Thermocoleostomius sinensis A174: one gene and its partner. Each later gene encodes a partner of the first gene's protein in a complex. Links are inferred from orthologs where the notes say so. Each region holds a gene or a part of one and is shown on either strand. Other genes may lie near its edges.

What was found.
Region 2: the proteins of OXH18_RS07695 (region 1) and accD are in contact, whole or in part, in a solved structure (PDB 8UXZ), measured with the Escherichia coli proteins. The link is inferred for Thermocoleostomius sinensis A174 from one-to-one orthologs.

What each region holds. Positions count from the first base shown.
Region 1 is NZ_CP113797.1:1,763,100-1,772,835, reverse strand. Bases 1-2,844 are described here. They hold OXH18_RS07695 (acetyl-CoA carboxylase carboxyltransferase subunit alpha), read left to right. Parts: upstream 1-852; coding sequence 853-1,836; downstream 1,837-2,844. Other genes in these bases: OXH18_RS07690 (SDR family oxidoreductase), read left to right, coding at 2,359-2,844; serS (serine--tRNA ligase), read left to right, coding at 1-691. Also shown: more of OXH18_RS07690, read left to right, coding at 2,845-3,072; GTP cyclohydrolase I FolE, read left to right, coding at 3,128-3,868; OXH18_RS07680 (DUF4149 domain-containing protein), read left to right, coding at 4,311-4,817; OXH18_RS07675 (protein kinase domain-containing protein), read right to left, coding at 4,848-6,791; OXH18_RS07670 (ABC transporter ATP-binding protein), read right to left, coding at 7,079-8,443; OXH18_RS07665 (ABC transporter permease), read right to left, coding at 8,518-9,736. UniProt on the Escherichia coli protein: Component of the acetyl coenzyme A carboxylase (ACC) complex. First, biotin carboxylase catalyzes the carboxylation of biotin on its carrier protein (BCCP) and then the CO(2) group is transferred by the carboxyltransferase to acetyl-CoA to form malonyl-CoA.
Region 2 is NZ_CP113797.1:3,686,416-3,696,235, forward strand. Bases 3,938-6,865 are described here. They hold accD (acetyl-CoA carboxylase, carboxyltransferase subunit beta), read left to right. Parts: upstream 3,938-4,893; coding sequence 4,894-5,838; downstream 5,839-6,865. Other genes in these bases: OXH18_RS25365 (element excision factor XisH family protein), read right to left, coding at 4,516-4,647; OXH18_RS15965 (RidA family protein), read right to left, coding at 5,883-6,413; OXH18_RS15970 (flavin monoamine oxidase family protein), read right to left, coding at 6,445-6,865. In the rest of the region: more of OXH18_RS15970, read right to left, coding at 6,866-8,031; OXH18_RS15975 (serine/threonine protein kinase), read right to left, coding at 8,335-9,820.

The DNA of each region.
Region 1 (9,736 bases):
CCTGCCACCGTTTTTGGTGAACACCGCCTCGCTAACGGCGTCTGGTCAATTACCCAAGTTTGCCGAAGAAAGCTTTAAGTGCGATCGAGACGATCTGTGGCTAACCCCAACCGCCGAAGTTCCGATTACTAGCCTGCATCGCGACGAAATTCTATCGGCCGAAGAATTACCCAAACACTACTGTGCCTACACGCCCTGCTTTCGACGAGAGGCCGGTAGCTATGGACGCGATACCCGGGGGCTGATTCGGCTGCACCAATTTAATAAGGTCGAGCTATATAAGTTTGTGCACCCCGACACCTCTGAAGCCGAGCATCAAACCTTACTGCAAGATGCTGAAGCTATTCTACAAGCCCTAAAATTGCCCTATCGAGTCATTGAACTGTGTACCGGCGATTTGGGCTTTGCTTCCACCAAAACGTATGACTTAGAGGTGTGGCTGCCGTCGTCAGGTAAATATCGCGAAATTTCCAGTTGTTCTAACTGTCGCGATTTTCAAGCAAGACGAGGGAATATTCGGTTTAAGGAAGCGGGGAAGAAAGGAACACAATTTGTGCACACGTTGAATGGCTCCGGGCTAGCAGTAGGGCGCACCATGGCGGCTATTTTGGAAAACTATCAACAACCCGATGGAACGGTACAGATTCCAGAGGTGCTCCAACCCTACTTCAAGGGTCGGAAAACCCTATAAAATCTATGCCTTGGTCAGTGGTATGGTGAAACTATTTGCACGTTGGGCCGAGTTGTCACAGTTTTACTGCTTCTTTACGGCTCAACCGGTGAGCAGGCAACCGTCCTTTTCACCTCCTTAAAATCTTCATTGAATTTAGTATTTTTAGCTGCTTATATCCTATGGCCACTCCTGAACGCCGAACAATCCTATTAGATTTTGAAAAACCATTAGCCGAGCTAGATGCCCGCATAGCCCAAATTCGGGAACTTGCAGAAGAAAATGAGGTCGATGTATCTGACCAAATTCGGCAGTTAGAGGCAAGGGCTGTTCAGTTGCGACAGGAAATTTTTGGCAGCTTAACTCCGTTTCAACGGCTGCAAGTCGCTCGTCATCCTCGCCGCCCTAGTACGCTTGATTACATTCAAGCGATGACCGATGAGTGGATTGAAATGCACGGCGATCGCAGCACAGGCACTGATGATCCAGCAATTGTAGGTGGCGTGGCGCGATTGGGAGGGCGGCCTGTGGTGATGCTGGGACACCAGAAGGGGCGCGATACCAAAGATAATATTGCTCGTAACTTTGGGATGGCTTCGCCGGGGGGGTATCGCAAGGCAATTCGATTAATGAACCATGCAAATCGCTTTGGAATGCCCATTCTCACCTTCATCGATACGCCCGCCGCTGATCCTCGGGCAGAGGCTGAACGCTTAGGACAAGGAGAGGCGATCGCCTACAACTTGCGAGAAATGTTTCGCTTGGAAGTACCCATCATTTGCACGGTGATTGGAGAAGGTGGATCGGGTGGGGCACTCGGGATTGGCGTGGGCGATCGATTGCTGATGTTTGAACACTCTATCTATTGTGTAGCCCCCCCAGAAGCATGTGCAGCGATTCTTTGGCGCGATGCTAGTAACGCTCCCCAAGCCGCAGAAGCCTTGAAGATTACCGCACCTGACTTGGTCGAGTTGGGCATTGTTGACCAGGTTTTACCCGAACCCGTTGGAGGGGCACATTCTGATCCGTTGGAAACGGCATCTACTTTAAAACGAACGTTGTTAGACTATCTCGACGAACTTTGCGCCATGTCGAATCATCAGCGTCGCGCATTACGGTATCAAAAATTTCGTAAGATCGGTATGTTTGTTGAGGTTCCGGCTTGACTGGGAACACTTGCTATGCAATCTACTGATAGCCATCATTAATTTGATTATTGATTCGACCGGTTATCTACTAATACCTAAATCCTTTGTTATCTGAAGTTGTTAGCCAAGTTGCTTCTATTCAATCAAATAGATAAATAGACAAAGATTGATTGATAGAGATTCGGTTGTCATTGTCTAGTGTTCGGAGCGCCAGTGCTATAATGTGAACAGAAACAATTGTTAACACATCGCAGGTTAACGTAATTTTTGAGGGTTTTGCTTTGATCCCTACTTACTGTTTCTCCGTAACAGCCACCCGCTGGTTACGTCTATTAGCTGGTTCTCAATGCAGCCTTGGCTCAACGAGCTTGAAGAGAGCGGGGGCGTTTGCTCAAAAAGTTTTTATATAGCTTGTTTATTTATTGAAATTGAGTTCTGGACATAGTTTGGCAGAACTGCAATTGTGCCTTAGACAACTGAGGCACAACTTTAAGGCGAATCCTTTGGATCTTTAGTCAATGTTGGTAGTCGGAAAATTGCATGGGTTCTTCAATTGGATGTGCGCTCATTACAGGAGCAGGCAGTGGAATTGGTCGGGCAACGGCTCAAGCGTTTGCAGAGGCGGGAATTGATTTGGCACTGGTCAGTCGTTCTCCAGCTAAGCTAGACGAAGTTGCTGCTACAGTGGCGCAGACTGGCGTTACCGTCAAGACCTATCCATTGGATTTGGCAGTGGTGGATCAGGTCAACGCCGCTATTAGTCAGATTGCGGCTGAACTGCCGATCGACATTTTGGTGAACAATGCTGGTATTGCTCAAACGGGCGAGGTGCTCTCTACTTCGTTGTCAGACTGGCAACGGGTGATTGACCTTAATCTCACCAGTGTTTTTCAGTGTATTCAGGCGGTACTGCCAGGAATGCGGGAGCGGCAACGGGGCACTATTGTCAATGTGTCGTCGATCGCGGCTCACCATACCTTTGCGGGCTGGGGGGCATACAGTGTCAGCAAAGCAGGAATTGCCTCGTTGTCTAAAGTTTTAGCCGCTGAAGAGCGGGCCTACGGCATTCGTGTGGCTGTGATTACGCCAGGGGCAGTTAATACTCCCATTTGGGACACCATTCCAGAAGAGTTCGATCGGTCTCAAATGCTGACACCCGATGTGGTTGCTCAGTCCATCCTTCATACTGTGCTGCTTCCGCCGCAGGCAGTTATTGACGAGTTGATTGTGATGCCTCGGGCTGGAGCAATTTAATTCGTTGAGTTTTAACGTTTGGATTCTCATCATTGAAGGTTTATCTAGGTTAACTATGACTATTGCTTCTTCCAACGCTTCTAACGGCGCAAACTCCTTCACGGCAAATTCTTCTCTTACCAAAGATGTCACCGCAGAGCCAACTTTGCCTCAACGGGTCAATACTCGACCCGATCGCAGCACATCGCACGGTCGCCAATCAAAACCGCAGCATCCCCCAGCCGAGGCATTTCAACAACTAACAGACTCGGTTCACACCATGCTGGCAGCCCTGGGAGAAGATCCAGAACGGGAAGGGTTGCTGAAAACCCCAAAGCGAGTCGCAGAAGCAATGCGCTTTTTGACCAGTGGCTACAATCAATCGCTAGACGAGTTGGTGAATGGAGCCATCTTTGATGAAGGACACAACGAGATGGTGTTGGTGCGCGATATTGATGTGTTCAGTTTGTGCGAACATCACATGCTGCCGTTTATGGGCAAAGCGCACGTTGCTTATATTCCCAACCAGAAGGTAGTGGGTCTAAGCAAATTGGCTCGAATTGTGGAAATGTATGCCCGTCGCCTGCAAGTGCAAGAGCGCCTAACTCGCCAGATTGCTGAAGCAATTCAGGAGATTCTTGATCCGCAAGGGGTAGCAGTTGTGATTGAAGCCACTCACATGTGTATGGTCATGCGTGGGGTGCAAAAGCCTGGCTCGTGGACGGTTACTAGTGCCATGATTGGGGTTTTCCAGGAAGATCTCAGAACTCGCGATGAGTTTCTCAGCTTAATTCGTCATCAACCAGCCTTTCGCTAGAAAAGATAGGGAGGTTTCGACCCGACCTGCACACTCTACAACTTTTCTTTGTGTTCTTTGTGGCGTTGCTGATTGAATGAATCTTGGGTGTTTTGTGAAACGCCCTGATAGTCAAGATCCGTCAATCATACTGGAATTCAGCAACGGACTCTTCATGGCCTATGCGCCTTTCATGCGTTTTTCAATAGATTCATTTAGAAGGGTGAGCAGAACTTGCCCTTCTTCGTTTTATCTGCGGCGTTGCTGAACAGAAGTATGATCCTCGTGCTGGAGCTGCTTGCAGTCTTATGGTCTCCCTTAGTGAGGGGACCACAGCCGGGGGTGTAGAGAGCCACCTATCTGAACGCTATCCGCGACACAATTATTAACGCCGATCTCCAACCAAGGACAGATATAGCCGCTAAGCTCAAAGATAGAGACGCGATTTTGCATACATAAAATTATGACAAGCTTTTCTCATCTCGATGTTCAGCGCCCCCAATGGCGAACAGTTGTCATCTCGGTTCTGGCATTTTGGATAAGCAGCAGTCTCATTCTTGATCTCGTCATAATGCCAACACTGTACGCCAGCGGTATGATGACCGAGGCAAATTTTGCCACTGCCGGATATTCGATTTTTTGGGTTTTTAATCGCATTGAATTAGTCTGTGCGGCTGTGGTTCTGACGGGAGGCATGATCCTACGTCGCCAACTCTCTACAGCCAATTGGCAGCATCATCGGACAGTCCTGCTATCACTAGCATTACTGTCGATCGGCCTATTCTACACCTACGGTCTTACGCCTGAAATGAGCGCGTTGGGATTACCGTTGAACTTGTTTGAAACGGCTACAGAAATTCCCACTCGCATGAACCTCATGCACGGCGAATATTGGGTGTTGGAAGTTTGCAAGCTGGCGATCGGCACGGTGCTATTGGGCAACTATTACAAGTCGCCCGTGAATGCCTGAGCGGTTTAGAACCATCACCTCGATGGGGGGCTACCGTCCAAGCCGTTGCCGCACCTGTTCACGCAAACTTAAAGCATCTTGATAATCCGGCTTGATTTGGATGGCGCGATCAATCGAAGCAACGGCTTCATCAAAGCGACGCAAGCTCCACAATACTGCCCCTCGGTTGTTCCAGGCCTCTGCTAGGTTAGGATTTAGCTCGATCGCCTTGTTTAACGACGTAAGCGCTTCTTCAAATCGCCCTAATTGAAATAGCGCTGTGCCTTTATTGCTCCATGCTTCGGCAAAATCGGGCTTGAGGGCGATCGCGCGTTCATATAACGGCAGTGCTTCCTGAGGTTTCTGCTGCAAGTCAAGGGCGTATCCTTTACTCCAGAGGGCTTCCGGATAATCTGGATTAACGGCTAACGCCGCGTTGCAAGCCGCTAATGCTTCAGTAGGTTTCAGCAATCGATTCAGGCTATAGCAGCGTCCCCATTGGGCTTCGGCTGACTTAGCGTTGAGAGAAATGACCTGATCGTACAGGACGATCGCCTGCTGAAATTGTTCTTTCTGGCGCAGTTGATCGGCCTGGGTTTGCAGGGCCGCTACTTGAATCTGGCTATTAGGAGGAGTTGTTGAATCGCCTGGATTGTCAGAAGAGACATCTGTTGGGGCTGTTACAGGAGCAGACGTTGGATCAGCCGATGAAGCATTAGGAGCAGAAAGTTTAACTACGCCAAACAGCAACCCGATCGCCACTATACCCATCAGTGGCAACAGAAGGCGTTGAGTGCGAATTCGATCCAACCCCTGCAACCTAGAGCGAGCATGATGTTCTGGAAGATGGTCTGAAATCGGAGCGATCGGAACAGGAGGTGACACTCCAGCTACCACATCCGTCGGCGATCGACTGCCAACCTGTGGCTCTGTTACAGGGAGATTAATCAGCGGGGAACCAATTAACTCTTGCGGCGGAGAGGTTTCGGTTAAAAGCGTTGTGGCCTTGACAACTTCACTGGCAACTACATCCGAAGCCACCGCTGTCGATGGCTCTGACCAAGCCACCGTTGGTTGAAGTAGCGGATCGAGGAGGGCTGCTGGCGTGGGAGGTGGTGCAAGCGGAGTCGCCTTGGCATAGATCGGAAGCTGTTCGAGGGCTGACAGTGCGTCGATCGCCGTGGAGAATCGGGCACGGAAATCATACCGCACCATTTGCTCTAAAAACTCGGCAAATTCACAACTGACGTGGGGAGCTAGATAACGCCATCTGACTTCGCCGGTATGCGGATCATCCTGGAGATGTCTAGGAGCAACGCCAATTAAGGCTTGAATGCAAATTTTGCCGACGGCGTAGATATCGCTGCTAAAGCGCGGACTACCCGCTATCTGCTCGCTGGGCATGTATCCCTGCGTCCCGATCGAGATGGTTTTAGTGGGGCCAGCATCAGCATCAGCCAGTTGAATGCTGGCTTGCTTTACGGCTCCAAAATCGATTAGCACCACCCGACCATCGCGGCTGCGACGAATCAGGTTTTGGGGTTTAATGTCCCGGTGAATGACCCCCTGCTGATGCACAAACGATAGCACCGTCAGCATGTCTTTCGCCAACGCGACCACCTGTTCTTCTGTCCAAGGTTGGCCATTGATTAACTCCTCCGACAACGGAGCACCAACAATCAGTTCTTGAGCTAGGTAAAATTCTTGATTGTGCTCAAAGTGGGCCAGCAGTCGAGGAATTTGATCATGATCACCCAGTTGATACAGTACTTTCGCCTCGGTATCAAACAAGCGCTTGGCAGTCTCTAAGCCTTGAGCACTGCTAAACTGCGGCTTAAGCTGCTTGATCACACAGCGAGGATGTCCTGGTAAGTGCAAATCCTCTGCTAGGAAGGTTTGACCAAACCCGCCAGCCCCTAGCTGATTAATTACTTTATAACGCCCACCTAACAGAGCAGTGGGTTCAGTCGATCGAAACAAGCGCAGAAAATCCACAGCTCACCCTCGATACAAAACGCTACCTGGAATACTCTTCAACAATTGCACCGAACATCAGGTCAAGCTTACTCGCAATTTCCGTAAGGTGTGTACCCCTTTCGTATCATTATTTTCCTTCGTTCATCCGTAGCGATGAACCGCGATCGGGTTGCACCCTATCTTGCACCTTCTGCTGTCTAAGCGCCGATCTGCCGACGCCTCCTTTCTGGACTCAAAACTCTCGCTTATTGTTTCGGTACATCCCAACTAGGTAGAGTTCTAACTAGGTGGAAGGAGGATTTGTGTTAATTGTCTTCACCCCTACCCAGGGAAACAGGTTTTTCTAGATTCGGGTTAGCTTCAGGTAAGTACAATCGTTCCTCACTAGCATCGTACTCAAACAACTCGGCATAGCGCCCCCAGTCTACCGCTGTGGCAAACTGGCGCTCGGCTTCTTCATGGGGAAAATGTTCATCCCATAAATCTAAAAAGAAATCTGCCCGCATAGAACCGCTACGCTTCTCTCGCAAGGTCTGGACGATGCTGTTTAAAACGGGAACATGAGTTAGGGCTTGCTGACGAAAAAGATCTTTGCTGCGCAGAATGGTGGTTGTGGCAAAGTCTTGCCCAACCTTTGTAAGTCGCACATCTCCTTGAGAGATTTCAGCAAATCCTAGCAAAACAGCCGCATCCAGAATCGGTAACAGATCATCGACTGCAAGCTGAAGCCGTTCTGCTAATCGAGGAATATCATCTGTTCCTTCTGGCTGATCAACAATCAGTTCTAACAAACCGCTGATTCCCCCGACACGCACATGAGGTAGCGCTTTGGCATAGGGAGATGGTACAGCTAACACGGGTGTTGTAGTCGCAACTTTCCCAGTTACTTCAATTTCAGGATTGGTCATTACGGTATAGATATAATCAACTAGTGAAGCGAAGCGGGGAGTGGTGCGATCGTGAGGACGAGGCAGATCAATGACGACTTCACCTCGGATACGCCCTGGATTGGAGCCTAAGATCACAATGCGATCGGCCAGAAATACAGCTTCTTCAATGTTGTGAGTGACAATCAGAATACTTTTAGATGGAAAGGCTTTTGCATTCCAGAGATCGTCAATTTCCCCCCGTAGGTTTTCCGAAGTCAGGACATCGAGGGCACTGAAGGGTTCATCCATGAAGAGAACTTGGGGTTCTAACACAAAGGCGCGGGCAAAGCCAACTCGCTGCTTCATACCCCCCGAAAGCTCTTTCGGATAGGCACTCTCAAATCCATCTAATCCCACAATATCAATCGCTTTCAGAGCACGCTGTCGGCGTTCATCTCGCTGAACCCCTCGTGCTTCTAGCCCTAATTCCACATTTTCCTGAACGGTTAACCAGGGTAGCAAGGCAAAGCTTTGAAACACCATCGCCACATCATGATTAGCGCCGCGTAGGGGTTTGCCGTTACTAAAAACCTGACCTTGGCTTGGAGGAATCAGCCCTGCCATGATCCGGAGAAGTGTGCTTTTGCCACTGCCGCTGCGTCCAAGTAAAGCAACGACCTCGCCCGATCGCACGGTGAAACTCACATCACTTAAAACTGTGAACTCTCCTTTTCCATCCGGTAAAGGAAACCGCTTATGAATATTTTCCACCGTAATCAGAATATTTGGAGCGGCAGCCATAGAGATCCAACCTCGCAGAGCAGTTTATGGATTAGATACAAATCGTAACTACTAAGGTCTAAGCAGAACCAACGCTACAGATGATATTTTGTTTCGGCAAGTTGATAGAGTCGTCGCCACAACAAACGGTTTAACCCCACCACAAATAGACTCATCATGCCGATACCAAGGGTAATTCGGGGCCAATCGCCAACGGTTGTAGCTTCCGCAATGTAAGCGCCTAATCCGGTAGCTACCAGCGTCGTTTGTCCCCAGGCAACAATTTCCGAGACAATGCTAGCGTTCCAAGCGCCACCACTTGCGGTAACGCCTCCCGTCACCCACGCGGAAAAGATGCCCGGAATAATCAGCTTTCTCCAGCGTTGCCAGCCCTTTAAACCGATATCATCTGCCATTTCGCGCAGATCAGTGGGAATACTCTGTGCACCAGCGATCGAGTTAAAGAGAATGTACCATTGGGCACCCAGTGCCATCAATAAAATGCTGCCCCACTCAATGCTGATGTTGGTGCGAATAAAAAACAAAGTGGCGAAGGGAAAAATGAAGTTGGCAGGGAAAGAGGCGAGAAACTGCACCACCGGTTGCAGCGTTCGTGCCAGTTTGGGGTTAAACCCAATTGCTACGCCGATAGGTGTCCAAATTACGGTGGCGAACAACAGAAGTACTGTCACCCGCAACAGCGTGAGCAGTCCCAGCCAAAAGGTTTTGAACACTTCACCTATGCCAACTGTGGTTAGGATGAAGTGTAATGCCCAAGCAACCAGGATACCAATAATGATTAGCAAGATAACGTTATAAAGACGATCGCCCCGCTGTTCTTGATCCACATCAACCTTGAAAGTGGATTTAGGGAGAGTGAGCCGAGACAACACTCGATTAACCGCTTCCCTTGTTGGCGTGAGTGCCTTGCCTAGCATCCGAGGAATCCGTGCTGCTTGCAACAGGTCATATACCCAAGATTCTGGGGCTTCTGCTGAAGCGCTTTGCTCCATGCGAAACTTATCCGACCAAGCAATGAGAGGCCGCCAAAAAAGTTGATCCACTAGCACAATGACAATCGCAATGGTGAGCAGTGCCCAGCCCAGGGCGGGCAAATTTTCAGCGACGATCGCTGCCGCTACATAAGAGCCAATCCCCGGCAACGTATACTCCTGATTCAATACACTGATCGCTTCACTGGCTGCCACGAAAAACCAACCTCCGCCAAAGCTCATCATGGCATTCCACAGTAGCCCGATCGTGGCTGATGGAACGTCCAATTTCGTAAACCGTTGCCAGCGCGATAGTTGATAG
Region 2 (9,820 bases), 1.9 Mb from region 1 along the record:
GAAAGCTAGGGGAGCGAAAGGGATTAGATACCCCTGTAGTCCTAGCTGTAAACGATGGGTACTAGGCGTTGTCCGTATCGACCCGGACAGTGCCGTAGCTAACGCGTTAAGTACCCCGCCTGGGGAGTACGCTCGCAAGAGTGAAACTCAAAGGAATTGACGGGGGCCCGCACAAGCGGTGGAGTATGTGGTTTAATTCGATGCAACGCGCAGAACCTTACCTGGCCTTGACATGTCCGGAACCCTTGTGAAAGCGAGGGGTGCCTTCGGGAGCCGGAGCACAGGTGGTGCATGGCTGTCGTCAGCTCGTGTCGTGAGATGTTGGGTTAAGTCCCGCAACGAGCGCAACCCTCGTTCTTAGTTGCCAGCATTCAGTTGGGCACTCTGAGGAGACTGCCGGTGACAAACCGGAGGAAGGTGGGGATGACGTCAAGTCAGCATGTCCCTTACGCCCTGGGCTACACACGTACTACAATGCTTCGGACAAAGGGTTGCCAACTGGCGACAGTGAGCTAATCCCGTAAACCGAGGCTCAGTTCAGATTGCAGGCTGCAACTCGCCTGCATGAAGGCGGAATCGCTAGTAATCGCCGGTCAGCATACGGCGGTGAATACGTTCCCGGGCCTTGTACACACCGCCCGTCACACCATGGGAGTTGGCCACGCCCGAAGTCGTTACTCCAACCGATTCTGTCGGAGGAGGACGCCGAAGGCAGGGCTGATGACTGGGGTGAAGTCGTAACAAGGTAGCCGTACCGGAAGGTGTGGCTGGATCACCTCCTTTATAGGGAGACCTCCCGACTCTACGCCTGAAAGCGACGTGCGATTAAGGTAAGAGTTGGTCATCCCAAGGTCGGTCAGGCAGTGGTGCAGAGGCTTTCAAACTAGCTGGTTCGGTTCATGGGCTATTAGCTCAGGTGGTTAGAGCGCACCCCTGATAAGGGTGAGGTCCCTGGTTCGAGTCCAGGATGGCCCACCTTGGCAAGAGGGAAGAGGGAAGAAGGGAAACAGAAGAGAGCCTGATTTTCTTTGGTTTTGAATCTTCCGGATTCAATCTTCGACATGGGGGTTTAGCTCAGTTGGTAGAGCGCCTGCTTTGCAAGCAGGATGTCAGCGGTTCGAGTCCGCTAACCTCCACTGGGATTACCGCCCAAGGTGAGTAGTTATTGAGTAGTTATTAGGAGACATTCAGCACCTGGTCTTGAGGCTTGAGGGAAGCGCGCAAGAGAGACTGCTGGATGCTATCCAGCCAGGACCTAGAAAACTGCATAGCAAGAAATAGTCAGGTAGCAACAACAGATACCAATGTTGACATGGTCAAGCTAGAAAGGGCTGATGGTGGATACCTAGGCACACAGAGGCGAAGAAGGACGTGGTTACCGACGATATGCGCCGGGGAGTTGGAAGCAAGCAGTGATCCGGCGGTTTCCGAATGGGGCAACCCTAGTAAACGGTCATCTGAATACATAGGATGACACGAGCGAACCGGGCGAATTGAAACATCTTAGTAGCCCGAGGAAGAGAAAGCAAACGCGATTCCCTTAGTAGCGGCGAGCGAAGCGGGAACAGCCTAAACCGATGGTTTTAACTGTCGGGGTTGTGGGACAGCAACAAGAGCGCGAGCGGTTAGACGAAGCACTTGAAAGGTGCACCAGAGGAGGTAAAAGTCCTGTAGTCGAAAACTTAACGCATCTAGCTGCATCCCGAGTAGCCCGGAGCACGTGGAATTCCGGGTGAATCTGCGAGGACCACCTCGTAAGGCTAAATACTCCTGTGTGACCGATAGTGAACCAGTACCGCGAGGGAACGGTGAAAAGAACCCCGGGAGGGGAGTGAAATAGAACATGAAACCATCAGCTTACAAGCAATCGAAGCCCGATTAAACGGGTGACGGTGTGCCTGTTGAAGAATGAGCCGGCGACTTATAGGCAGTGGCAGATTAAGACGAATATGTCGAAGTCAAAGCGAAAGCGAGTCTGAAGAGGGCGAGCGTCACTGTTTATAGACCCGAACCCGGGTGATCTAACCATGGGCAGGATGAAGCTTGGGTAAAGCCAAGTGGAGGTCCGAACCGACCGATGTTGAAAAATCGGCGGATGACCTGTGGTTAGGGGTGAAATGCCAATCGAACCCGGAGCTAGCTGGTTCTCCCCGAAATGTGTTGAGGCGCAGCGGTTGTGACTATAGCTGGGGGGTAAAGCACTGATTCGGTGCGGGCTGCGAGAGCGGTACCAAATCGAGTCAAACTCTGAATACCCAGTGGACACACAACCAGTGAGACGGTGGGGGATAAGCTTCATCGTCAAGAGGGAAACAGCCCAGACCACCAGCTAAGGTCCCCAAATCGTCATTCAGTGGCAAAGGAGGTGGGAGTGCCCAGACAACCAGGAGGTTTGCCTAGAAGCAGCCACCCTTAAAAGAGTGCGTAATAGCTCACTGGTCAAGCGCTCCTGCGCCGAAAATGAATGGGACTAAATGACGTACCGAAGCTGTGGGATTAGCGTAAGTTAATCGGTAGGGGAGCGTTCTGTAGTAGTGCGAAGCATCAGCGGAAGCAGGTGTGGACGAAGCAGAAGTGAGAATGTCGGCTTGAGTAGCGAAAACATTGGTGAGAATCCAATGCCCCGAAATCCTAAGGGTTCCTCCGGAAGGCTCGTCCGCGGAGGGTTAGTCGGGACCTAAGGCGAGGGCGAAAGCCGTAGTCGATGGACAATCGGTCAACATTCCGATACCGATTTGACGTTGTGCCGAGGGACGGAGAAGGCTAGCACAGCCAGAAGATGGTTACTGGTGCAAGCGTGCGAGGCGATGAGGAGCGGCGAAAACGCTCCGAGCTGAGGCGTGAGACCGAGGGGATACGTCCCCGAAGTGTGTGATGTCAGGCTTCCAAGAAAAGCTCGAACCACGTTAACGTCAAATTGCCCGTACCCGAAACCGACACAGGTAGGATGGTTGAGAATACTCAGGGGCGCGAGATAACTCTCTCTAAGGAACTCGGCAAAATGGCCCCGTAACTTCGGGAGAAGGGGTGCCACCGCGAGGTGGTCGCAGTGAAGAGGCCCAGGCGACTGTTTACCAAAAACACAGGTCTCCGCGAAGTCGCAAGACGAAGTATGGGGGCTGACGCCTGCCCAGTGCCGGAAGGTTAAGGAAGTCGGTCAGGCGCAAGCTGAAGCTGGCGACTGAAGCCCCGGTGAACGGCGGCCGTAACTATAACGGTCCTAAGGTAGCGAAATTCCTTGTCGGGTAAGTTCCGACCCGCACGAAAGGCGTAACGATCTGGGCGCTGTCTCGGAGAGAGGCTCGGCGAAATAGGAGTGTCTGTGAAGATACGGACTACCTGCACCTGGACAGAAAGACCCTATGAAGCTTTACTGTAGCCTGGTATTGGGTTCGGGCTTTGCTTGCGCAGGATAGGTGGGAGGCGCAGAAGCATCTCTTGTGGGAGGTGTGGAGCCAACGGTGAGATACCACTCTGGCAGAGCTAGAATTCTAACCCTTACCCGTGATCCGGGAAGGGAACAGTATCAGGTGGGCAGTTTGACTGGGGCGGTCGCCTCCTAAATGGTAACGGAGGCGCGCAAAGGTTCCCTCCGGCTGGTTGGAAATCAGCCTGAGAGTGCAAAGGCATAAGGGAGCTTGACTGTGAGAGTGACAACTCGAACAGGGACGAAAGTCGGCCTTAGTGATCCGACGGCACTGAGTGGAAGGGCCGTCGCTCAACGGATAAAAGTTACTCTAGGGATAACAGGCTGATCTCCGCCAAGAGTTCACATCGACGCGGAGGTTTGGCACCTCGATGTCGGCTCATCGCAACCTGGGGCGGTAGTACGTCCCAAGGGTTGGGCTGTTCGCCCATTAAAGCGGTACGTGAGCTGGGTTCAGAACGTCGTGAGACAGTTCGGTCCATATCCGGTGCAGGCGCAAGAGCATTGAGAGGAGTCCTCCTTAGTACGAGAGGACCGGGAGGAACGCACCGCTGGTGTACCTGTTATCGTGCCAACGGTAGACGCAGGGTAGCCAAGTGCGGAGTGGATAACCGCTGAAAGCATCTAAGTGGGAAGCCCACCTCAAGATGAGTGCTCTCATGGCACAAGCCAGTAAGGTCACGGGGAGAACACCCGTTGATAGGTTCTAGATGGAAGTGCAGTAATGTATGAAGTCGAGGAATACTAACAGACCGAGGGCTTGACCTTAACGTCGATAGGTTACTGTGGTCATGCTATCTGCCTTGCTATGCAGCCTTCTGGGTTGTGATTGAGCACAACGCCCATTCCTGGTGTCTATGGCGGTGTGGACCCACCCTCATCCATCCCGAACTGAGGAGTGAAACGCACCTGCGGCGAAGATAGTTGGACGGCTGCGTCCTGCCAAAATAGCTCGATGCCAGGTTCTTATTCACAGCCGAGGTCTGCTACACAGCAAACCTTGGCTGCTTTGGTGGTGACGAGAAATGAATTCGGACTTCTGCCCAGTTGGAATGATTGGCATTAGAATCAGAAATGGCTAACATATACTACTCGTGAGCAGTGGTAAAGAAGGGCAAATAGACTCGATACTCCCGCTCCGTTAACTCGATCAGGCGATGATAAAGAGGGTACTGACCCAAAGCTTGCTGGAAATCATATATTAAGCAATCGCCCGACAAAGCTTTTCACCTCTACCACAATCTTTTCGCTGCTTCGAGCATCGTGATGTAGCTGCGCTATGATTGTCGAACTGCCTTTTCTTAGAGGGGCCGTTGCTCTGATAAGATCGGCCTAATAGCCGATAGCTAATTAGCATTAGCTCATACACCATGCTCGATCGCGACGCTTAGAAGCTTAACGGATGGTCTTCTTGAATTTTTACCCCTAATTCCCAATCCCTTTCTTCGTTCTTCTTAGTTGCTGTTATGTCCCTATTTGACTGGTTTGCTAATCGTCGAAAAGCAGAACCCATTAGTAAAGAAAGGCAAGAGCGCGAAATTGCCGATGGCTTGTGGACAAAATGCCCAAAATGCAGCGTTCTCACTTATACCAAAGATTTGCGATCGAATCAGATGGTCTGTTTAGAATGTGGTCATCATCTGCGCATTTACGCCGAGGAGCGCATTCAACAACTGATCGATCCTGGTACTTGGACACCGATCGATGTAGATCTGCGTCCGGTCGATCCGTTGAAATTTCGCGATCGCAAATCCTATGGTGATCGGTTGCGTGAAGCTCAGGAGAAAACCTCTTTAACAGACGCTGTGCAAACCGGGTTGGGGTTAATTGAAGGATCGCGGGTTGGGTTGGGTGTAATGGATTTTCGCTTTATGGGGGGCAGTATGGGATCGGTGGTGGGTGAGAAGCTGACCCGCCTGATTGAGCGATCGACCCATGAGCAACGACCTGTAGTCATTGTTTGTGCCTCCGGTGGAGCCAGAATGCAGGAAGGAATGCTGAGCCTGATGCAGATGGCTAAAATTTCAGGCGCACTAGAGATGCATCGAGAAGCGGGATTGCTCTACGTTCCAGTGCTGACGCATCCTACAACGGGCGGGGTGACGGCGAGCTTTGCCATGCTGGGAGATATAATTGTGGCGGAACCGAAGGCAACAATCGGGTTTGCAGGGCGCCGAGTTGTAGAGCAGACGTTGCGCGAAAAGCTGCCCGATGATTTTCAAACTTCAGAATATTTATTAGCGCACGGTTTTGTGGATATGATTGTGCCGCGTACTCAGTTGAAGAAAACCTTGGCGCAACTTATTCGTTTGCATCAGCCCCATTCTCCTGCGGCTACTGATTCTGATGGAACGTCTCACTTTGTGCACGTGCCCGATTCCCTGCCGCTGAAACCAGTGCCCGATGCCTAGTCGAGGGCAATCTCCCGATCGCCCCTGCTACATTCGCTTTGCGTCTACATGCGCACAGCCGTTACTTCAATTTCTACTAGCCAGCCCGGATTGACTAGTCTGGCTACTTGCATTGTCGCTCGGGCGGGTAAGTTGGGCTGAGCGTCCGTGCCGAAATATTGCGTGTAGCCTTCCATAAAACCGGCAAAATCCATCTGTCCATCGAGGGAGGGGTCGCCTACCAAAAATACCTGCATTTTGACAACATCGCTCATGGTCAGATCCAGACTGGTCAAGATTTCGTCGATTTTTTCTAGGACTGTCATTGTTTGAGTTTTGGTATCGCCAAAAGCGGCGATCGAATTGGGGTCAGCATTTTCATCAACTACCGACGGCACTTGTCCACTGAGATACACGGTTGTCATGGTGGCTGGAACCTCGGTGGCAAGGGCAATTGGGAAGGTGGAATTGGGAATCGCATGACGAATCACGGTTTGAGCTTGCGCTAGCGACGACGGCGCGAACACAGTCAACGTTAGGGCAAGACCGATCGCCAGTAGGACAAAGAACGCCAGATTTTTCCAGATTTTAATCATCGTTCATTACTTGATAAGTTACTTGATCCGTTCAACTTGCTTGTCTGGACTGTATCTGAGCGGCAAGTCCTCGCACGGCTTCATGGGCCGACAACACCGCTCCTTCTTGCCATCCTGTGAGGTAGCTGAGGTGTTCACCTGCCAAATATATGGGGCCATCCGGTTGATTGAGAATGGGATAGACATCCGCACGAGTCGCCTCGTCCCATTCCATCCAGCCGCCTTGACTATAGGGAATTTTGCCCCACGCTACACTGCATCCTTGGGCCGGAGCAACTTCATCACGGTAATTGGGGTGAATAGTAGAGCCGTCCTCGATCGCCTTCACCAACCGTTCTTCTGGCGGTAGGGTATCCACGCGAGCCGCGATTTCGTTGTCCCAAATGTAGGCTCCTACAATCACACCTTTGGCACCGTGAAACCCGTTGGCGGGATACCAAATTTGGGTAATGTCACGAGTGGTCCAGGAAATGCCGCCGTAAATTTGATGGTCTTCTTCCCAAAAGCGTCGATCGGCTTGAAAAGCGTGTTTGACGGCATTGATGTACCCTTTAGATGCCCTATCGATCGCAGCTTTATAGTCGGTCGAAAAGTCGGCATCAATGCCCGCCAACACCGAAAGGGGAAGAGTGCAAATGACGAAATCGGCTTCCACCGCAGACTCTGCCCCGTTGCTGCGATCGGTGTAGACAATGCGAACGCCGTTGCCAAGTTTGCGAATCTGCGTCACTTCCGTGTTGAATTGAATCAAGTGTCCGACCTGTCGCTCAAAGGCTTTAACGATCTGATCCATGCCGCCAATTGGTTGCAGCATAGTGGCAGCTTGGTTGAACCCTTCGGCAAAGTTGAGCTTGAAGCGCCAAAAGTCAGAGTTGAGCAGTTCACTCAGATCAATCGGGTCATATTTGCTGCCAGACACCATCGCGGCTCCGGGTGGAGTTGTGTAACCTGCCCGTCCAGAGCCTTTATAAAGATAATCGGCATCGAGATCGCCAAAGCGGCTGACAAACTCCAGAATTCGCTCTTTGTCTTCTACAGTCAAATCATTCTCTAAAGCATGGTTGTGGATGGCTTTAGCTAGTAATTCCGCTATATAGCCCCGACTGTCGTTTAAGATACGCCGATTTAGCATGGGTTGTCCGCCAAAGGCTGCATCGTCTTGGAAATAGGCAGCGCGATTATCGTTGACAATCACCTCTAGCGGCACGCCCAACTCCTTGCAATAGCCGAGAATATTGGTGTGATGATGGGGCAAGCGTGCGGGGCCCGTATTGAAGTAGAGGTGGGGGTCTGCCTCAAACGGACAAGTTTGCTGAGTATCAGTTTCGCGGATGACATCGCCACCGCGTATCGTCCAATTGCGGCCACCCGCCCGATCGCGAGCCTCCAAAACCGTGCAGTCATAACCAGCCTTAGACAATTCATACGCGGCAGTCAATCCGGCAATACCAGCCCCCAAAATGACAACGCGAGTTCCGTCCCCCGACTGCGAGATCAAGTTAGGGCGCGTATTAGCCGTGGCTTGAGTATGCAGCAACCCCATCGCATTCATCGTCGTCAAAACCGCTGCCGCTCCGCCTGCCCTGCCGACAAATTTTAATAGTGTGCGTCGATTCATTAGCACTCCTGGACACAAAAAACTTTGCCCAACAGTCACACCAAGCCAACAGAAGGCAACCAACCTGTTGTGCAAAGTTAAGCGCGACCGCGAGCCACTTGATTAGATATGAGACCAAGTTGCACTTCAAACGGGAATTTTTGGGGATTAAAGTTAAACATTGGGTGCGATCAGACCGATCGCCATTCATTCCCGATTCCCGACTCCCTCGCCCCACCTCATTACTTCTAAACGCAACTGGTGTAAGACATTAACTTTCTTACACAGCCGGCAATGTATCGCGGAATGCACTTCCGCAATCATTCATCGATCGCCTGGAATAATCAACTGACGTGGACGCCGCGAGTTATCAGGTGGTGCAACTTCTTCCGGAGTATCAGGAGGGCTTTGAGTGTCCGGCGGCGACTTAGGCGATTTATTCGACTCGACTCCTGGGCGGCAATCAAGATAAGTAGCATCTGCAACAAACACACCGCCTCGCTCGCGACAGAGTTGTTCAAATTGCTGACAGTCTTGCCCACCCGTGGCTAAACACTGCTCATAGGCTTGAAGAAACACAGCATCTGGATCTTGTTGCTCTGCTTCTTGTGCTGCTTCTTGACGTTGACGTTCGGCTTCCATCGCGGCAATTTCTGCATCGGCCTCAGCCGTAATGTCTTCTCCTTGCTCTATCCAGTAGGGTGTAGTCAGAGTGGCAGCCTTCTCTTTGGCAGCATACCAATCTCTAGCTTCTAGGGCGTCTGTAGCCGCTTGTAACGTTGACTCATTGGTTTTCCATTCTGCTTGCCAGCGCTGGATCGTGTCTTCGGCTTGTGCTCCTGCGGCAGTGGTAGTGGGGATAGCACGAACGAGATTGATCGCCTCAGTAAGTTTGCCGTCGTTTTGATATAACCGAGTGGCTTGCTGTAACAACTGATCAGACCATTGCTGCATTAAATCTTGGGCGGTTTGTCCAGCGGTCGTGTCCGGGGGAATTTTTGCCACGGCTTGAAGGGCTTCTGGTAATTGACCATTGGCAGCAAGTTGATTCGCTTGGGTCAAAATCCCTTCAGCACACTGATTGAGCAGAACTTGCGCCTCCTCATAGGTAGGCTGAGCACGTTTCACAGCCGCCGCCCGATTCAAACATTCCTCATACTGCCGCTCATCTCGCAGTTGGGCCACGCTCGCTAAATCCGATCGGGCTTGTTGCTGCACATACCAAATCGCTGCCGCCGAGCCGACCAAAACGCTAGCGGTAATCACACTTGCTGCTATGACAAAGCGGGGAATGGGCGATCGATTTAGAGTGGCTGGTTGAGATGGCGTGACGACTGGTGGAGCTTGGACAGCAACAGTCGCAAAGTTCGAGCGGGGGGCAACCTCCGGACGGGTAGGAGCCGATGCCGACGCCGTAAAGGGCGGAACTTGGGGGGTTACAGAAGCATTGGGCTGAATGAAAATGCGAGGAGCGCTAGCAGAAAAGCCAATTGTTGGCAACATTTCTAACCACGCGGTCACCGATTGGGGGCGATCGTGGGCTTCAACAGCCATCCCCTGCAAAATTGCCTGATTGGTGCGATCGCTGATGCTGGCATTCAACTGTTGGGGTGGATCAAGCGGATCGCTGTGATAGCGCAGCAGGTTATAGGCCCGAATTTGAGCATCTTTGGGAATCTCACCCGTAAGCATAAAGTAAAGCGTAGCGGCTAGCCCGTAAACATCCGAGTAGGCTCCGCGTCGAGCCTGGGCTTCATATTGTTCGATCGGAGCATAGCCATTGGACAAAATAGCTGTGTGCACTTGGGTT